2 regions of the Marinobacter lacisalsi genome follow, and region 1 is predicted to be linked to the other one. Evidence: predicted binding sites of a transcription regulator. Region 1 holds the regulator's gene; the other holds the start of a gene.

What was found. The regulator FliA, encoded in region 1, starts transcription of late flagellar genes. The targets are predictions, from matches to a motif close to CTAAAGTTTNNNNNNNNNNNGCCGNTAA.
Region 2: the regulator FliA is predicted to act here: its motif matches at 1,784-1,811, upstream of fliD (flagellar filament capping protein FliD).

What each region holds. Positions count from the first base shown of each region.
Region 1 covers NZ_JBHSDI010000010.1:9,978-24,394, reverse strand. The annotation lists gene ACFOZ5_RS06005 (DUF2802 domain-containing protein) at 1-292, opposite strand, end outside; gene ACFOZ5_RS06000 (chemotaxis protein CheW) at 382-870, opposite strand; gene ACFOZ5_RS05995 (chemotaxis protein CheW) at 1,060-1,872, opposite strand; gene ACFOZ5_RS05990 (ParA family protein) at 1,933-2,721, opposite strand; gene motD (flagellar motor protein MotD) at 2,893-3,693, opposite strand; gene ACFOZ5_RS05980 (flagellar motor protein) at 3,725-4,468, opposite strand; gene ACFOZ5_RS05975 (protein-glutamate methylesterase/protein-glutamine glutaminase) at 4,468-5,610, opposite strand; gene ACFOZ5_RS05970 (chemotaxis protein CheA) at 5,639-7,804, opposite strand; gene ACFOZ5_RS05965 (protein phosphatase CheZ) at 7,818-8,600, opposite strand; gene cheY (chemotaxis response regulator CheY) at 8,650-9,033, opposite strand; gene ACFOZ5_RS05955 (RNA polymerase sigma factor FliA) at 9,259-10,008, opposite strand; gene ACFOZ5_RS05950 (MinD/ParA family protein) at 10,040-10,858, opposite strand; gene flhF (flagellar biosynthesis protein FlhF) at 10,951-12,288, opposite strand; gene flhA (flagellar biosynthesis protein FlhA) at 12,314-14,417, opposite strand, start outside.
Region 2 covers NZ_JBHSDI010000052.1:32,578-37,147, forward strand. The annotation lists gene ACFOZ5_RS14475 (flagellin N-terminal helical domain-containing protein) at 1-1,004, shown strand, start outside; gene ACFOZ5_RS14480 (flagellar protein FlaG) at 1,075-1,512, shown strand; gene fliD (flagellar filament capping protein FliD) at 1,854-3,845, shown strand; gene fliS (flagellar export chaperone FliS) at 3,934-4,338, shown strand; gene ACFOZ5_RS14495 (BrnA antitoxin family protein) at 4,424-4,570, opposite strand, start outside.

The sequences.
Region 1 (14,417 bases):
CCAGGCGGGACGCTTCATCGTAGGACACCCGCAGCGGATCATTCTGACGCATTTCATCGAACAGGGAACGCAGCTCATGGAGCTGGCGTTCACAGGTGATGACCCGGTTACCAACACCGGCGCTGCCGCTGGCGGTGGCATTCAGTTCCCGCACCAGGTTCTCGCTGTTCTCACGCAATTGGCGGTGCACCCTGGCGATACGGCGGCTGTTAATCACCCCCTGGCAGGCCAGCAGGACAAAGGCAATAACAGTCAGGGCCCAGGGGGCCAGTTGGGTCCAGTCGGTGGTCATCATCACTCGGTCCTCGGTTAGTGGTGATCACGACCGGCCGGCAACTGGCCCACCCTTACCCCGCTCTCCGGGAAGCCCCTGAGTTCAGGTCAGAGGGCAGCCAACTCCGCCCACTCGTGATCATTCAGCATCTTGTCGAATTCAACAAGAATGATCAGTTCGCCATTCTTGTTGCATACACCCTGGATGAACTTGGCGCTTTCCTCGTTCCCCACATTGGGTGCGGTTTCGATCTCACTGGCCTTCAGGTACACCACCTCTGCCACGGAATCCACCAGGATACCCATCACCTGGCTGTCGGACTCCATCACCACGATACGGGTGGCGTCGGTAACTTCCGCGTCCGCCAGACCAAACCGGCGGCGGGTGTCGATCACCGTGACCACATTGCCCCGCAGGTTAATGATGCCCAGGACATAGTCCGGTGCACCGGGAACCGGGGCAATCTCGGTGTAACGCAGCACTTCCTGGATCTGCATCACATCGATACCGTAGGTCTCCTCGTCAAGACGGAAAGTGACGTACTGAAGGACCTTGTCGTTCTGGGCCTGACCCTGTTGTCCGCTATCGGATGCCATATTGCCTTGTCTCCTCGCAGGCTATCCGCTAACGGGACAGCCTGATGTCAAAAAACCATCGTCAGTGCCCCATACTATAATCAGGGGCACAAACCGTGCCAGAGTGGCTCGGTTTCATTTGGTAACCGCTCTATTGAGTATCGGCTGAGTCACGCAAGAACTTGAGGGGAAAATCAGGCCGACAGCCGATTATTCCAGCTCCAGATGGTGTTCCCGCTCCGCGCGTGCCAGCAAGGCGGCCATGGCGCCCACATCGATCAGCGCACACATGTGCTTGACCACGGTGCCGGCCAGCCAGGGGCGCTTGCTGCGGGAGGTTCGCCAGCGCACCTGGTCCGGGTTCAGGGTGAAGGACTCGGCCACTTCGTCGCAGGCCAGGGCCCAGTCACTGTCATCCAGCCGGATCACAAAGCGATAGCCTTCCCGGGCGCCGTCCGGCACCCGTCCCGACATGATCCACTCGGCGGAATCAACCACCTTGAGCTTCTGGTTGCGGTCCAGCAGCATGCCCATGTACCAGGGCGGACGCCCGGGAATGGGTTTGATTTTGCCATCGATACGATGGATCGCACCCAGCAGCACCAGCGGTACCGCCAGCTGCAGACCCGCCACCTTGAAAATCAGGCACTCGAACGGCCGGTCAGCCCATGCGGGGTTGCCCTCGGGTTCTGCGGGGGCCGGCGGCTCCACGTCGGGGATTGCGGTGGTTTCAGCCCTGGCCTGATCCACGGCCACCGGGACCGGCTCGACGGTCTGCTCCGGCTCGGCAACGTCCGCTGCCCGGGGCATTTCCGGCTCCTCGCTGGGCAGGTCTGGCGCCAGCGCCTCATCCGCCAGAGCCCTGACATCGGGCTCCGCAGGCGCCGCCAGGTCCGGGGCATCCTGCTCCTCGTCAGTGTCGATGGAAGTCGATGTGGCGGTATGAAGCAAATCATCCAGGTAGCTGACAAGGGCAGCAGACGGATCCGCCAGGCTGGTTTTGGATTTCCGGTCAGATACCATGGCGCCTCCGCGACCGGTTTCCGGCACCTGTCAGAAATCCGACGCCGGGGACTGTGGTCATCAGTTGTCCGCCCATGACACGGTCCCTTCCGTCAGGTCCTGCAACAGGCGCCGGTAGGCCCGCACACCCTGGGTGTCCGGATCCAGTTGTGACGGCACCCTGCCCATCTGGCTGGCGTCCCGGAAACGGGTATCCACCGGTATCATGAAGCGCCAGAGGTCGTTGGGGTACATCTTGCGCAGCTGGTTGAGGCTGCCCACGGAGGCCTGGGTACGCTTGTCGTACAATGTCGGCACGATGGTGTAGGCCAGCTGATTCTTCTGGGACCGCACGATCATCTCCAGCGTATGCAGCATGCGCTCAAGCCCCTTGAGCGCCAGGAACTCCGTCTGCACGGGCACGATCAGGTGCTGGGCGGCCGCCAGCGCATTGACCATCAACACACCCAGGGATGGCGTGTTATCCAGCAGTACGTAGTCGAAATCATCCCAGAGCTGGGCCAGGGCCCGGGAGATGATCAGCCCCATGCCCTCGACACCCACCATCTTGCGTTCCAGTGTCGCCAGGGCAGTGCTGGCCGGCAACAGTGAAAGCCCCTCGCAGCCGGTGTCCGTCACCAGCTGCGCGGGCAGGCCCTCGGGCACCTTGCCCTGATGCTGGAACAGGTCGAACACACTGTGGGCAAGGCGGTCAGGGTCCAGACCAAACCAGCTGGTCAGCGACCCATGGGGGTCCAGATCCACCAGCAATACCCGGTGACCCTGTTCCGCCAGCAGGCCGCCAAGGGTGACTACGGTGGTGGTCTTGCCCACCCCGCCTTTCTGATTCGCTACTGCCCAGATCCGCACTGATGACTCTCCCGGTATGGCACACTGACCCGCGATTTTCGCACTGGTTTAACGGCATCCCTGACTGGAACTTGAGGCACCGGCAACCCTCCGTAACGGCAGCAAATTGCCGCTGCGTTACTGTTGTCCGGCGATACAGACGAGCTATTCAGATTTCGTGCCAGCCCACGGTCAGCGGGAACGCACCGCGCCCCGGATAGCGGCATCCCGGGAGATCAGCAGCACCACACGGCGATTTCGGCGGCGCCCCTCCTCGGTGTCGTTACGGGCCACCGGCTGGTAGGCGCCGTACCCTATTGCCGCCATCCGCGAGGGGGCGACCCCTTCCGTGGCCAGCATGCGAACCACCGCCGACGCCCGGGCCGCCGACAGTTCCCAGTTGGATGGAAAGCGCCCGGTGCGAATGGGCCGGTTGTCGGTGAAACCCTCAACCCGAATGGCGTTGTCGGTACCGCTGATGATATCGGCGATACGATCCATGATCGGAAAAGCATCATAGTGAGGCTCCGCCTGGCCGCTGCCAAACAGGAGGCTGTCACGCATGCTCAGCTCGATCCACTGGTCGCTCACCTGCAGGTTGACCACGTCCTGGTTGATCAGGCTGTCGAACTCAAGGGCAAACTGGTTGGCCATACTGCGCAAGGCTTCGCTGCGCTGGCCCTGTTCCCTGACGGTAGTGGACGGCTCCGGGGCGGGTTGCGGGGCAACCGGCGGAGGAATGACGGCATCATCGTCCACCGGGGATGGCAAACCGGACTCGCTTCCCACCGGAATGGGCTGGATTGCCCGCTGGGGCGCGTTGAACACACCCGTCAGGGTCTCGGACAGTACCTTGTACTTGCCCTCGTTCACCGACGATACCGAATACATCACCACGAAAAAGCCGAACAGCAGGGTGATGAAATCCGCGTAGGAAATCAGCCAGCGTTCCTGATTGTGGGCCACCTCAGCCCTTCTTGATCGACGCCTCATGATCACCTCCCCCGATCGGATTGCCGCCTGCTCAGGTCTGCACGAAGCCCCGCAGACGCATCTCGATGGAGCGTGGATTCTCTCCGTCCGCAATGGCGATGATGCCATCAATCATCATGTCCTCGTAGCGACTACGCCGACGGACAATTTCCCGCATCTTGTTGGCAACGGGGAAGAACAGCAGGTTTGCCAGCGCCACGCCGTAAATGGTCGCCACGAACGCGGTGGCAATGCCGGCACCCAGCGTGGACGGATCGGTCAGGTTGGTCATGACCTGGATCAGCCCCATCACCGCCCCGATAATGCCGATGGTGGGTGAATAGCCCCCCATGGCCTCAAATACCTGTGCGGCATCCAGGTCCCGTTGCTCGCGGGATTCCAGTTCCACCTCCATCACACTGCGGATGGTTTCCGGCTCGGCACCGTCCACCAGCAACTGCAACCCCTTACGGGCAAAGGCTTCGGACTCTTTCTCGGCAATCGCCTCCAGGCCGAGCAGGCCCTGCTTGCGGGCCCTGACGCTCCAGTCCATGACCTTGCCAATACCTTCGTCGAGTCCGATATACGGCGGGAACAGCACCCAGCGGGACTGGCTGAAGGCCCGGCGGAGCAGCCCTCCGGAAGTCTGCAGCATAGTGGCGGCAAGGGTCCCCCCCACCACAATCAAACCCGCCGGGAGATTGAACAGGGACGCCAGGCTGCCACCCTCCAGCAGGTTGCCGCCCAGCAAAGCGGCGAAGGCCAGGATAATGCCCAGCAGGCTGAGGATATCCATCAGCTCACCCCTTCAACCAGGCGCGGGCCGACCTCATCCAGGGGGAGCACTTCGTCGCTCAGGCCGGCGCTGGCAACGGCCATGGGCATACCATAGATCACCGAGGTTTTCTCATCCTGGGACCAGATAACCGAACCTGACTGTTTCATCAGCCGGCAGCCTTCCTTGCCGTCGGCGCCCATGCCGGTCAGGATGATACCCAGGGTTTTGCCCGGAAAACTGCGGGCCAGTGAACCGAAGGTGACGTCCACACTGGGCCTGTAGTTGAGCCTCTCATCACCGGGCAGGATGCGTATACGCCCCTGCCCCCCGCGGTTCTCCACCATCATCTGTTTGCCGCCAGGGGCCAGCAACGCCAGGCCTGGGCGCAGCAGGTCACCGTCCTCAGCCTGGCGTACCTGAATACGACACAGCTTGTTGAGGCGCTCGGCGAAGGCCGGGGTGAAGCTGCCCGGCATGTGCTGCACCAGTACCAGCGGCGCGGGAAAATTGGCAGGCAGGTCCACCAGGACTTTTTGCAGGGCAATGGGTCCGCCGGTGGAGGTGCCAATGCCCACCACATCGTAATGGCGTGCGGATGTGCGGCGTCGCGAAGGCCTTGCCGGGGCTTCCGGTTGGGGCCGCAAGGGGCGGCTTTCCGGCTGTCGGGATCGCGCTTCCCGGGCAGGTGGGTGCCGTTCTGGCGGGGTTGGCGACGGGCGCGGATCCGCAACCGGGGCTGCGCCGCCACGACCAGCCCCGGGCCGGCTACGGGCAACATCCAGGATCCGCTCACGGAGGATACGCTGCAATTCCGACCCGTCACGGGCAATGTCCTCGAAGTTCTTGGGCAGGAAGTCGACGGCACCGGCCTCCAGCGCGTCCAGGGTGACCCGGGCGCCTTCGTAGGTCAGCGAGGAGAACATGAGCACCGGGGCCGGGCAGCGCTTCATGATTTCCTTGACCGCCGCAATGCCATTCATCACCGGCATTTCGTAGTCCATGGTGATCACGTCCGGCCGCAGCTTTTCCGCCAGCTCCACCCCCTCCTTGCCATTACTGGCGGCGCCCACAACACGGATATTGCCGGACGCATTGAGGATTTCCGTCAGTCGCTTGCGGAAAAAACCGGAATCATCAACGACCAGGACAGAAACCGTCATTCACTCCCCCTATTGGTGTTCCGCACCATCAGCCGTAATGGTGCAGCAGACTGGGCACATCAATGATCAGTGCGATGCGCCCGTCGCCAGTAATAGTGGCACCCGCCATACCCGGGGTGCCCTGCAGGGCCCGGCCGAGGGGCTTGATGACCACCTCTTCCTGGCCAACCAGTTGATCCACCACAAAACCGACCTGTTTGGTGCCCATGGCCACGATGACCACATGGGCATTGTCGGGCTCTGCGGTACCGGTATCCGATGGCACCAGCCAGCGCTTGATATGGAACAGTGGGAACACCTTGTCCCGCACCACGATGCACTCGCGACCGTCGACAATGTTCTTCTTGCTCAGATCCAGGTGGAAGATCTCCACCACGTTCACCAGCGGCAGCGCGAACGACTGATGGCCCAGCTGGATCATCAGGGTCGGCATGATCGCCAGTGTCAGCGGCACCTTGATACGGATGGAGGTACCCTGGCCCAGCTTGGACCGGACTTCGATCTGGCCATTGAGCTGGCCGATCTTGGTCTTGACCACATCCATGCCGACGCCGCGGCCGGACACGTCGGAAATCTGGTCCTTGGTGGAGAAGCCGGCGGCAAAGATCAGGTTGTAGCATTCGGTTTCGGTGAGCCGATCGGCAGCATCCTGATCATAGATGCCCTTGTCGACGGCTTTCTGACGCAGCTTGTTCGGATCCATACCGCCACCGTCGTCCTCAATGGACAGCAGGATATGATCCCCCTCCTGCTCGGCGGACAGGGTCACCGTACCCTGCCGGGGCTTGCCAGCCTTCTCGCGGATGTCCGGCGCTTCGATACCATGGTCCACGGAGTTGCGCACCAGATGCACCAGCGGATCCGCCAGGGCTTCCACCAGGTTCTTGTCCAGGTCTGTGTCCTCGCCGTGCATGACCAGGCCGATTTCCTTCTTCAGGTTACGGGCCAGGTCACGAACCACCCGCGGGAAACGGCCAAACACCTTCTTGATGGGCTGCATGCGGGTGGCCATGACAGCCGACTGGAGATCGGTGGTCACTACGTCGAGGTTGGACACCGCCTTGTGCATCTCGCTGTCTTCGCTTTCATTACCGAGGCGCTGCAGGCGATTACGCACCAGCACCAGCTCGCCCACCATATTCATGATGTCGTCCAGGCGCTTGGTGTCCACCCGTACCGAGGTCTCGGCCGGGGGCTGGTTTTCCCGGGCGGGTGCTGAAGGCTTGCTGGCTTCCGCCCTGGCCGCCTGGTCCGCCTTTTTCGGCGCAGGTTCTGGCTTTTTCGGCGCGGGCTCAGGTTTCTTTTCCGGCTCCGGCTTTTTATCCGCAGGCTTGTCGGCGGCCTCAGGCGCCGACGACGGGGCCGGCTTCTTGCCCTTGCCGTGGAGCTCATCCAACAGCTGTTCGAACTCGTCGTCGGTGATCAGGTCACTGTCACCACCGCCTGACTTGTCGTCCTTGCTGTCGGATTCAGCCTTGCCCTCATTGCTGTCGGGGTCTGGCACGTCCGTGGCGGCTACCTCACCGGAGAAACGGCCCTTGCCATGGAGCTGATCCAGCAGAGCCTCGAATTCGTCATCACTGATGTCGTCGCTGTCACTGCTTTTTTCTTCTGCGCTGGCGGCCTGGCCATCCCCCGGTGTCGCGCTCTTGTCGCCGCTCTGCTTGCCATCGTCCAGGGCGTCCAGCAGTTGTTCAAATTCTTCGTCGGTGATATCACCGGGATCCTCTCCGGCCACCACGCCGGCGCCCTCCACCTGACCGGCATCGCTCTTCGGTCCGGCCTCTTTCGCGGGCGCCTCGCCCTCGGGAAGGGCATACTCATCCAGGGTCTCTATAAGGGACTCTGGCGCAAACTGCGGCTCTTCACGGTTGCGGACCTGGTCAAACATGGTATTGACGTGATCCAGTGTCTCAAGCACCACATCCATCAGTTCCGGCGTCACCGAGCGCTTGTGATTGCGCAGGGTGTCGAACACGTTCTCCGCGGAATGGCAGCAATTGACCAGTGCCTCCAACTGCAGGAAGCCGGCGCCGCCCTTGACGGTATGGAAACCACGGAAAATGGCATTGAGCAGATCACTGTCGTCCGGGTGCCGTTCCAGGTCCACCAGCTGCTCCGAAAGCTGCTCGAGTATTTCGCCCGCCTCAATCAGGAAGTCCTGGAGAATTTCTTCATCTGCATCGAATGCCATGCATTCACCTCACTTAAAAGCCGAGACTGGACAGCAGGTCGTCAACGTCGTCCTGTCCGGACACAACGTCAGACCGCTCTGCGGCGCGCATCTGGGGGCCTTCCCCCTTGATTGAGGCTTCCTTTTCCTTCAGGTCGTGGACGGTTCCGGTCAACTGGTCCACATGGCTGGCCATGACCACCAGGCCCAACAGGTTTTCTTCCACTTCCTTGACCAGCGCCGTCACCTTCTGGATCACCTGGCCGGTCAGATCCTGGAAGTCCTGGGCCAGCAGGATTTCCGACAGGTCGTGGTACATTTTTTCCGCATCGTCCGAGAGACTCTCGAAGAAACGGTCAATACGAACATAGAGTTCACGGAACTCGGATGGTGCCATTTCCCGCCGGCGCAGGCGCTGCCAGTCATCCCGTAGTGCTTTGGCCTGCTCGCACATGGCATTGGCCCGGGGCATGGCATCCTCCACCAGATCCATGGTCCGGTTGGCGGCATTGCTGGTCATTTCCACCACGTACTGAAGCCGGTCCGACGCGTCGGACATCTTTGACAGGGCTTCCTGCTGCTCCGGGTTCTGGGGCTGGATCTGGAAATTGCGAATGGCCTCGTGAAGGCTGCGCGTCAGGCGACCCACTTCACGATAGAGACTCTGGTCCCTCACTTCGCTCAGGTCGTTGATCAGGGACATCGCCCTGGCATAATCACCGGCATTGACCTGTTTCGCCAACTCATTGGCCTGCTCTTTCAGCTGGCTGGTGGTTTCAGGATCCAGGTGGGAGCCGTTTTGTTTGTCTTCGCTCATGGGAGCACATCCAGACTGTCTGTTCAGGTTTCAAAGCGCTTCTGGCGCTCTACTCAATACGCTCGAAGATCTTTTCGATCTTCTCCTTGAGTACAGCGGCCGTGAACGGTTTGACGACATAACCGTTTACCCCAGCCTGGGCAGCCGCGACGATCTGGTCGCGCTTGGCTTCCGCAGTCACCATCAGGATCGGCAGGTCCTTGAGCTGTTCGTCGGCGCGAACTTCCTTGAGGAGATCGAACCCGGACATGCCTGGCATGTTCCAGTCCGTCACCAGAAAGTCGTACTTTCCGGAACGAAGCATGGGCAGCGCCGTATTACCGTCATCCGCCTCATCGGTATTGGTAAACCCGAGGTCACGCAGCAGGTTCTTGATAATCCGCCGCATTGTGGAGAAATCGTCCACAATGAGAATTTTCATGTTCTTGTCCAATGGGACCTCCAGTTGGTCGTCGCTGGAATAATGGCCGGGCCCGAATCGTCACGGACCTGGAAAACACGGATGACACCGCTTTACCGCCGCCGGTTTCCCGGCTGATGGCGTCATTCTAGCAGCCTCAGCGTTGCTTACCGTTTCAATGTGTTATCGCGCGACATTCCGCTCTGCGGCTTGTGCCGTCAGCTTGCTCAGTCGTTCAGCAACCTGTTAAGGGGCACGCTACTGTGTTCCGGCGTCAGATGCCTGCCATTCTGAAAGGCGCCCCCGCAACCGCAACGCGGCCTGGCTGTGGATCTGGCTGACCCGGCTCTCACTGACGCCCAGTACCGCGCCAATCTCCTTCAGGTTCAGCTCTTCCTGGTAATACAGGCCGAGGACCAGCTTCTCACGCTCCGGCAGTTCCTCGATGGCGGCTGCCAGATTACGCCGGAAAGCGGCACCCGAAACCTCGTCCAGGGGATTATCCGAAGCTTCCTGTTCGTGTATCGGCAGGTCTCCGGATTCATTGAGTTCATCCAGGGAAAAAAGTCGTCCGGAATTGGCATCACTGAGGCAGGCATGGTAAGCGGACAACGTCATTCCCAGCTCGTCCGCCACCTCGTGATCCAGGGCTTCCCGACCTTCCCGGTCCTCCACCATCTTGATGGCGGCGGACACCCGGCGGGCATTGCGATGGACGGAACGCGGTACCCAGTCACCCTTGCGGATTTCATCGACAATAGCACCGCGAATGCGGATGCCGGCATAGGTCTCAAAGGAGGCGCCCCGGTCCGACTGGTACTTGGCGGCGGCTTCGAGCAGGCCCATCATGCCAGCCTGCATCAGGTCCTCGAGCTGTACCGAGTCCGGTAGCCGGGCCATCAGGTGCAGGGCGATTTTCTTGACCAGCGGCGCATGCTGCTCCACCAGTTGATGGGCATCGCGCCGACCGGTTTGATGATAGATTCCGAGACTTCTGGCCAATGTCATGTATCCGGTTAACCCATACAACAGGATTGGATCAGGCGTTTGTGCTTACCAGGCGCTCCACGAAGAACTCCAGATGCCCCCGGGGGGATGAAGGTAGCGGCCAGCTGTCGACCTGTTCCGCCAGCGCCTTGATGGCCAGCGAGGCCTTTGCCCTGGGGTAGGCGTCCAGCACGGCGCGCTGCCGCTGAACCGCCTTGCGCACTGCCTCATCGTAAGGAACCATGCCTACATATTGTAGTGCAACATCCAGGAAGCGCTCGGTGACCCGGGTCAGTTTACCGAACAGATGTTTGCCTTCCTGTTCGTTGCGGACCTGATTGGCAAGGATACGGAAGCGGTTGACGCCATAGTCGCGGTTCATCAGCTTGATCAGGGCGTAGGCGTCGGTGATGGAGGTCGGTTCGTCACAGACAACCAGCAACAGTTCCTGGGAGGCTCGCAGGAAACTGACCACGCCTTCGGAAATGCCGGCAGCGGTATCCACAATCAGCACGTCGATCTGATCACCCAGCTCGCTGAAGGCGTTGATCAGGCCCGCATGCTCCATGGGTGACAGCTGGGTCATGCGCTGGGTGCCGGAGGAGGCGGGGACAATCTTGATGCCGCCCGGGCCATTGATCAGTACATCACGGAGATCGCATTCCCCGGACAACACGTCGGAAAGATTGTGGCTGGCGGTGATGCCAAGTAGCACATCGATGTTGGCCAGCCCCAGGTCCGCATCCAGCAGGACAACACGGCGGCCCATCTGTGACAGGGCGATCCCGAGATTCACCGAGACGTTGCTTTTGCCCACGCCACCCTTGCCACCGGTGACTGCGATAACCTGAACCGGATGTGGTCTGCTCATAGAGGTTCTTGTTTCCCGCCAAGGTTCTTGTCGTTAACTGTCTTGTTCTGCAGTGCCAGGGACCACGCCGGTCAGCGCCGGGCAGTGGGACCTCAGGCACCTTCTGCCATGGTCTGCTGTTTGCGTGCATCGCGCAAGCGCTCAACGCCCAGACGAACCAGCGATGCCGAATTGGCAGGATGCAGATCCTGGGGGATCTTCTGGCCATCCGTTACCCAGGACACCGGCAGCGCGGTCTCCAGCGCGAAACCAAGTACTTCACCCAGGGTCAGGGCTTCATCCAGCTTGGTCATGATGCAACCTGCGAGACTGGCCATTTTATAGCAATGCCACATGGATTTCATGATGCGCGGCTGGCTTGTCGCCGGCACCACCAGGTGTGGACGCACCGGGTGGCGGCTTTGCGACAGCTCACGCAACTGCTCCTGACACCCGGGATCGGCGCCGGATAACCCGGCGGTGTCAATCAACACCAGGTGGCGACCAGCCAGCTCGTCCAGCACCGCATCCAGGGAGTGGGCATCGTCGACCACCCGCACCGGTACGTTAAGGATACGACCGAACACAAACAGTTGCTCGTGTGCAGCCACACGATAGCGGTCAGTGGTCACCAGTGCCAGTGAATCGGCACCATGTTCCAGTACATACTGGGCCGCAATCTTGCCGATGGTTGTGGTCTTGCCGGAGCCGGTGGGCCCAACCAGGGCATAGATGCCGCCGCGGGAAGCCCAGTCACCGCTGCCGGTTTTGAGGCCGGCCGCCAGGGTTCTCAGGGAACGTTTCCAGTTGTCTTCCAGCTTGCCGCGACCACTCTGGCGCGCCAGGGTGGCAGCCAGCTGCGGGCTCAGACCAAACTCTTCCAGGCGCTCGCCAAGGCGCTTGCGCACCGCTTCGATCGCTTCCTCGGCCGGTTTCTCCGCCGTGGTGTCGGTCTGCTCCGAGGGCCCCTTGTCGGTAATCATCGCCCTCAGGGAGGCAAGCTCACGCCGCATGACCGCAAGCTCATCATCGGCGCCCTTGATGTCAGCCGCTGACGGAGCGGCGACGGATTCCTGACGGGTCTCCGGCACCGGTGGCAGGTTGTCCACATCGAGCCGGGTGTCGCCGTTGCCAAAGCGCTGGTGCGGGTCGTGCCCCCGGTGCGGGCTGCGCAGCTCCCGAATACGGTTGCGGGAGCGGTCAAGTTCTTCCTGCAGCCGGCGATGCTGTTCCGCCTGCAGCTCCCCCAGGCGCCCGCCACTGGTGGCTTCGGCCGCGGCATCGCCCAGTTTCTGGCGCGCCATGTTTTCGTCGTAGTCCAGCGCGGTGACAATCTCTACACCGCCGTCAATCCGCCGGCTGGACAGAATTACCGCATCGTCGCCCATGGCCTCGCGAACCTGCTTCAGGGCCGCTGACATGGTTGCCGCAAAGAACCGTTTGACTTTCATCTGACTCTACCTCCCAAGTGGGCCGTTACTGGCCGACCGACGCCACAATGGTGATCTGCTTGTTTTCCGGCACTTCCTGATACGACAGCACGTGCAGGCGCTCTACCCCGTAGCTGGCAAACTTCGCCAGCACCGGCCGCAGCGGCCCGGACACCAGCAGAATCGCTGGTTTGCCCATCATCTCCTGCCGCTGGGTGCTTTCCTGCAACGACCGCTGCAGTTTCTCCACCATCCCTGGCTCAAGCACCATGCCGATGTCGTCACCACCGCCGGATTGTTGACTCTGTTGCTGACTCTTCAGCAATAACTGTTCCAGTTCCGGATCCAGGGTAATAACCGGTATCTCTTTATCGTTGCCGCAGATGCTCTGCACGATCATCCGACGCAAGGCCTGACGGGCCGCTGATGTCAGCACCTTCGGATCCTGGCTCTTGGGATGAACGTTGACGATGGCTTCGGCAATGGAGCGCATGTCGCGGATCGGCACCTCCTCCTGCAGCAGGCTCTGCAACACCTTCAGCAGGATGGAAATGGAAACGGTGGTGGGCACCAGTTCCTCAGCCAGCTTGGGCGAAATCTTCTCCAGCTGGTCCAGCCACTTCTGCACTTCCTCATGGCCCAGCAACTCGTAGGCATGGCTCTGCAGAATCTGATTGAGGTGGGTAGCCACCACGGTGCTGGCATCCACCACGGTGTAGCCCAGAGTCTGCGCATTGTCTTTCTGGCCCGACTCGATCCAGATGGCATCCAGGCCAAATGCCGGATCCTTGCCGGCGATGCCTTCCACCTTGCCGAACACCTGGCCGGGGTCGATGGCCAACTCCCGCTCAGGGTGGATCTCCGCCTCGGCGATGGTGACGCCCATCAGGGTGATGCGATAGACGTTGGGCATCAGGTCCAGGTTGTCACGGATATGCACGGACGGCATCAGGAAGCCCAGATCCTGGGACAGCTTCTTGCGCACCCCCTTGATCCGGCTCAGCAACTGGCCACCCTGGGACTTGTCCACCAGGGGGATCAGCCGATACCCCACTTCCAGGCCCACGATGTCCACCGTGGCCACGTCGTCCCAACCCAACTCCTTGTGTTCGGGCGGTGCCGGCAGCCCCTGATCGCCGGCGTCGGGCCGGGCACCCCCGGTGGGTGCGGGCTTGGCTCCGGTGTCACGCCTGGTGGCCGGCCAACCGCTTCCACCTTCTTCTTCCACCGTCTGCCGCTCACGTTTCCAGATCCACCAGGCTGCACCAGCCGCCAGCAGGCCAAGGCCAAGGAAAGCGACATGGGGCATACCCGGAATGAGACCCAGCAGGATCAGGATCGCGGCGGCAATGGCCAGCGCCTTGGGCGCATCGAACATCTGCTGGAGAATCTGCCCGCCCATATCCTGGCTGGACGTCACCCGCGTCACCATGATGGCCGCAGAGGTGGACAGCAGCAGCGACGGAATCTGCGCCACCAGACCGTCACCAATGGTGAGCAGGGCATAATTCTGGGTAGCATCCATGAAGCTCAGGCTGTGCTGCAGCATACCGATGGCGATACCGCCGATCAGGTTAATGAACAGGATCAGCAGACCCGCCACTGCATCGCCTTTCACGAATTTGCTGGCACCGTCCATGGAGCCGTAGAAGTCGGCCTCCTGGGCAATTTCCTCACGACGGTGCTTGGCCTCGTCCTGGTTGATCAGGCCCGCGTTCATATCGGCATCAATGGCCATCTGCTTGCCGGGCATGGCATCCAGGGTGAAGCGTGCACTCACCTCGGAGACACGACCGGCGCCCTTGGTGACTACCAGGAAGTTGATAATCATGAGAATGGCGAACACCACCAGACCGACGGCGTAGTTACCGCCAATCAGTACGGCGCCGAAAGATTCGATCACCTTACCGGCGGCGTCACCGCCCTCGTGGCCATTGAGCAGTACAATCCGGGTCGAGGCCACATTCAGGGCGAGACGCAGTAGCGTGGCGACCAGCAGCACCGTTGGAAAAGCGGCGAACTCCATGGGCCGCAGGGCGTAGACACACACCAGCAGAATGGTGATGGAGAGCGCGATATTGAAGGTGAACAGAACGTCCAGCAGGAACGCCGGCATGGGCAGGATCATCATGCCCAGTAGCGCCATGAGC
Region 2 (4,570 bases), on a different contig from region 1:
GTGCTAACGCAGGGCAGACTATCGGGGTTTCCATCGGTAGTGCTGCTTCAAGCAGTTTGGGTAGCTATGCTGGTCAATCTAACCAAAATATCGGTACGCCAACAACTTCTGGTGCGGATGTCGCCACCCTTGTTGATAATGGTGTTGCTGGCCAAACTCTCACAGTCTCCGGAGAGCTCGGAGCTGCGACAGCTACTTTGACTGGAGGGGAGTCAGCTAAGGAAATCGCAGCTGCGGTTAATGCTGAAACGAAGAACACGGGTGTTAGTGCGAGCGCCAGAACCGAAACTACTCTTGATAATCTGTCGACAACGGGGCAGGTGACTTTCGACCTATATGGAAAAAACAGCAGTGCGGCTTCAATTACTGCAAACGTCGCTGACGCCGGGGACTTGGGAGGTTTGGCAGATGCTATAAATGCTCAAACCGCCGCAACAGGGATCAAAGCCGAACTTTCGACCTCGAAGGACTCCATTACCCTCGTGAGCGAAGAAGGTGAGGATATTTCTGTCGATAACTTTGCTCTTGGCACAGGCGGAGCTGTGGACGTCAACTCCACCACGCTGACGGAGGGCACCGCCACCGATAGTATCATCGTTGGTGGCCAGGTCAGCTTCGACGCTCAAGAAGATTTTTCTGTGACCAGTGACACTGGCACAACCTTCACCAGTGGCGTTGATGCGCAGCTTGATTCACTTGCTTCTGTCAATATCGGTGACCAGCAGGGGGCTAGCGACGCGATCACCACCATTGATGGAGCGCTTGCGGCGGTAAGTAGTTTCAGGGCCGAGCTTGGTGCAGTTCAAACTCGATTCGAGTCTACCATTAGCAACTTGGCTACAACGTCAGAGAACCTCAGCGCTGCAAACAGCCGAATTGTGGACGCCGACTTCGCCGCAGAAACCGCGAAGCTCTCCAAGTCCCAGGTACTGCAGCAGGCCGGTATCTCGGTACTGGCCCAGGCTAACGCCCGCCCGCAGCAGGTTCTGTCCCTCCTGCAGTAAGGGACTGACGGTAACAACCGGAGCCTTCGGGCTCCGGTTTTACGCCGTTTGAGGATAGCGAGGTAAAGCTATGAATGACGTTAACCTGAACAACCCGAACCTGAAGCTGGTGCGTTCCAGCGACCAGGCGCCGGTGAAGGCACTGTCGTCATCTCAGGCCGAAGGCAGGAATGCCTCCGACCTGGCATCGTCATCCGAAGGCAGTACGGCACAAACCCGCTCCGCTGAGCAGTCCAGCGAGCCTTCTAAAGCTGAAAAGCTGAAGGCCCGCAACGAAGATCAGCGCGAGGATCTGGGGGAAGCCGTCACCCAGCTGAACGATTTCGTACAGAACGTTCAGCGGGACCTGCAATTCGAAGTGGATAATGAAGCCGGTCAGACCATTGTGAAGGTGGTAGACCAGCAGACCAAAGAGGTTATCCGCCAGATTCCGGATGAGGTTGCCATGAGGTTGGCAGAAAACTTGCAGCAGGACGAACCGCTGACGTTGTTGAACATCAAGGTGTAAAAGCTTGCCGCTTTTGGCCTGATTGAGACAACGGTATTTCAGCACCGCCGCACCCCCAAGGGTCCGGCGGTGTTCTGCGTTCTGGATAATTGTCGTGGAACGATTGCTTAGCGACGGAATACGCGAAAGAAAAGAACATTTGGCCACGGACGCTCACGGACTTTCACGGATGAAGACGGTTATTTATTGTCCGTGTGGGTCTGTGAGTGTCCGTGGCTAAAAGGTTTGTTACAGGCTGTTACAAAACGGCATGGGGATTTAGCGAAAAGGGGCAAAGTTTTGCCGCCCGCTGCCGATAAACTGAACAGTAGCGAATTGAGCCCCCTTGAGGAGGCAGAGTTATGGCAGGTATATCATCGTTAGGTATTGGTTCCGGGGTCCTGAATTCGGATCTGGTGGATCAGCTGGTGGCGGCGGAGCGCAAGCCCACCGAAACCCGGCTGACCCAGAAAACCCAGCAGGCCGAGGCCATGCTGTCTGCCTACGGCAAGCTCCGTAGCGCGGTGACTGAGCTGCGCCTGCCAATGCGGCAACTGAGTGCGCCGGATAACCTTAAGGCCTTCTCCGCCTCCTCTTCCAATGAAGACATTGGTGTGTCTGTTGATGCCACCAAGGCCAGCCGGGGCACTTACAGCGTTGAAGTCACCAGTCTGGCCTCAGCCCAGGCACTGGCTTCACGCACTGTCTTTGCGGATCGGGATGCCACCAGTGTGGGGCAGGGTACATTGGAGCTATCGGTTGGCGACAAGAAGACCAGCATCACGATCGACAGCAGCAACGACACCCTGCAGGGGCTGGCCAATGCGATCAATGAATCCGACGCGGGTGTGTCTGCTGGCGTAATCGATACGGGTAGTGGTTACCAACTGGTTCTTTCTGCCGATGAAACCGGTACCGTCAATGCGGTGAGCATGTCGGTGACCGGTGACAACGGCGGCACCAATACTGACGACCAGGGGCTTTCCCGTTTCGCCTTCAATACCGGTATGGATGCAGGTGCTGGCCTGGAAGAAACCATTGCCGCCAGCGATGCGAAAATGAGCATTAACGGTGTGCAAGTCACCCGCTCTACCAACACCTTCGAGAATGTGATCGACGGTCTGACCTTTGATATCAAGGCTGAAGGCACCTCGACCATCAAGGTGGAACAGGACCTGGGCGCGGTAGCGGATCGGGTTCAGGGCTTTGTGGACAAGTTCAACGCCCTGCAGTCCACCATCGACAGTCTCGCCGGATTCAATGCCGAAGCGGGCACAGGCAGTCTCCTGACCGGCGATTCCACGGTCCGCAATATACAGAGCCAGTTGCGGAGCATTCTGACCCGGGTGGTTCCGGGCATGGAGAACGCTAGTGTTCGTAGCCTGGCCGATGTGGGCATTACCACCGACTGGGAGACAGGTGGGCTTGAATTTGATCGGACGAAGTTTGAAGAGCAGCTTAAAGCCAATCCGGATGACGTCACGGCGTTATTTGCCGAGCAGGGCCGGGCGACTGATAGCCAGGTGGAGTTTGTGCGCAGTGGCTCTGCCACGCAGCCCGGCGACTATGCGATCAATGTTACCCAGGCAGCTACACAGGGGCAGCTGGCTGCTGGCTCAGCGCTTGGTACCACCTTTGATATCACCGACACCAACGATCAGTTAAGTCTTACCGTCAACGGCGATATCGGTGTAGACCTGACCCTGACCCAGGGCACCGGCCTCGGGCAGCAGGCCTTACTGGATGATATCCAGGCGCAGTTGGACGCTAACAATGCCCTGAGCGCAGCGGGTGTAACGGTTCAGGCGGGGCTCGATGGTGCCGGAAATCTGACATTTACGTCGTCAACGTATGGCAGCGAGTCCAGTGTCACTCTGACGTCCGCCGAGGACGCCGCGACCTTTGGGCTGGATACCACAAACAGCACAGCTGGGCTGGACATTGCCGGCACAATTGATGGTCAGGTGGCCGAAGGCGACGGGCAGGTTCTGTATCTGGGCAGCGGCAATGGCGATGCGTCCGGCCTGCAGGTGCGAGTACTTGGGGACCAGACCGGTAGCCGTGGCTCGATCACGTTTGTGGAAGGCGTGGCCGAGCGCACCGTGAACATGGTTAGCAGCATGGTCGGTGCCGGCGGTGCCATCGAGTCCCGGACGGATAGCCTGAACCGGGAGCTGGAGCAGATACAGGAAAACCAGGTCCGGCTGGAGGAGCGTATCACGTCTTACCGGGAGCGCCTGGTCAGCCAGTTCAGTGCAGCGGACTCCCTGATCTCCCAGCTCAACAGCACCCGGGACTACGTCAGCCAGCAGCTGGCGGCACTCGCCCCGAACCAGAACAGCGGCAACGGTTAAGGTTGCCGGACAGATTCAGACTCAGCCATATCACGGGTATGGCAGCCAACACGGCACAACCGGAAAGCCGGTAACAAAGAGGTAGATTATGAACGGTTTGCAGGCCTATCAGCGCGTAAACACCCAGACCAGCATCACCGATGCGGACCCCCACAAGCTGATCCAGCTGCTGTACAACGGGGCCCTGGAGCGCATCAACATGGCCAAGGCCAGGATCCAGCAAAAGGATTTTGGTGCCAAGGCCCAGCTGATCAACAAGGCTATCGAGATTATCGGCGGCCTGCGCAGCTTCCTGGACTTCGAGAAGGGCGGCGAACTGGCCCTGCGGCTGGAGGCTCTCTATGACTACATGGAGCGCACCCTGCTGGAAGGCAGTGCGAAGAACGATCTTGCCAAATTGGACGAAGTGGCCAACCTGCTGCGTTCCGTGAAGGAAGGCTGGGATGGTATCCGCGGCGAAGTGGAGAGCCAGCAGGCGCAGGCCGTAGGCTGATTTTTATAGCCACGAAACCCACGAAAGAACACGCAATTAAAGCGTCAGCTTTTCGTGGGTTTCGTGGCAAATGAGACCTTTCCGCCTATTCATGCCAGCCGATATCAATCTTCCGGCCATGGGTCATGCAGTCCCTCAGGTAGAGATTAATCAGCGTCTGGTAAGGCACACCCGTTTCTTCAGCCATTTCCTTGAAATAGTCCAGAACATCTTCACCCAGACGCATGGTTAT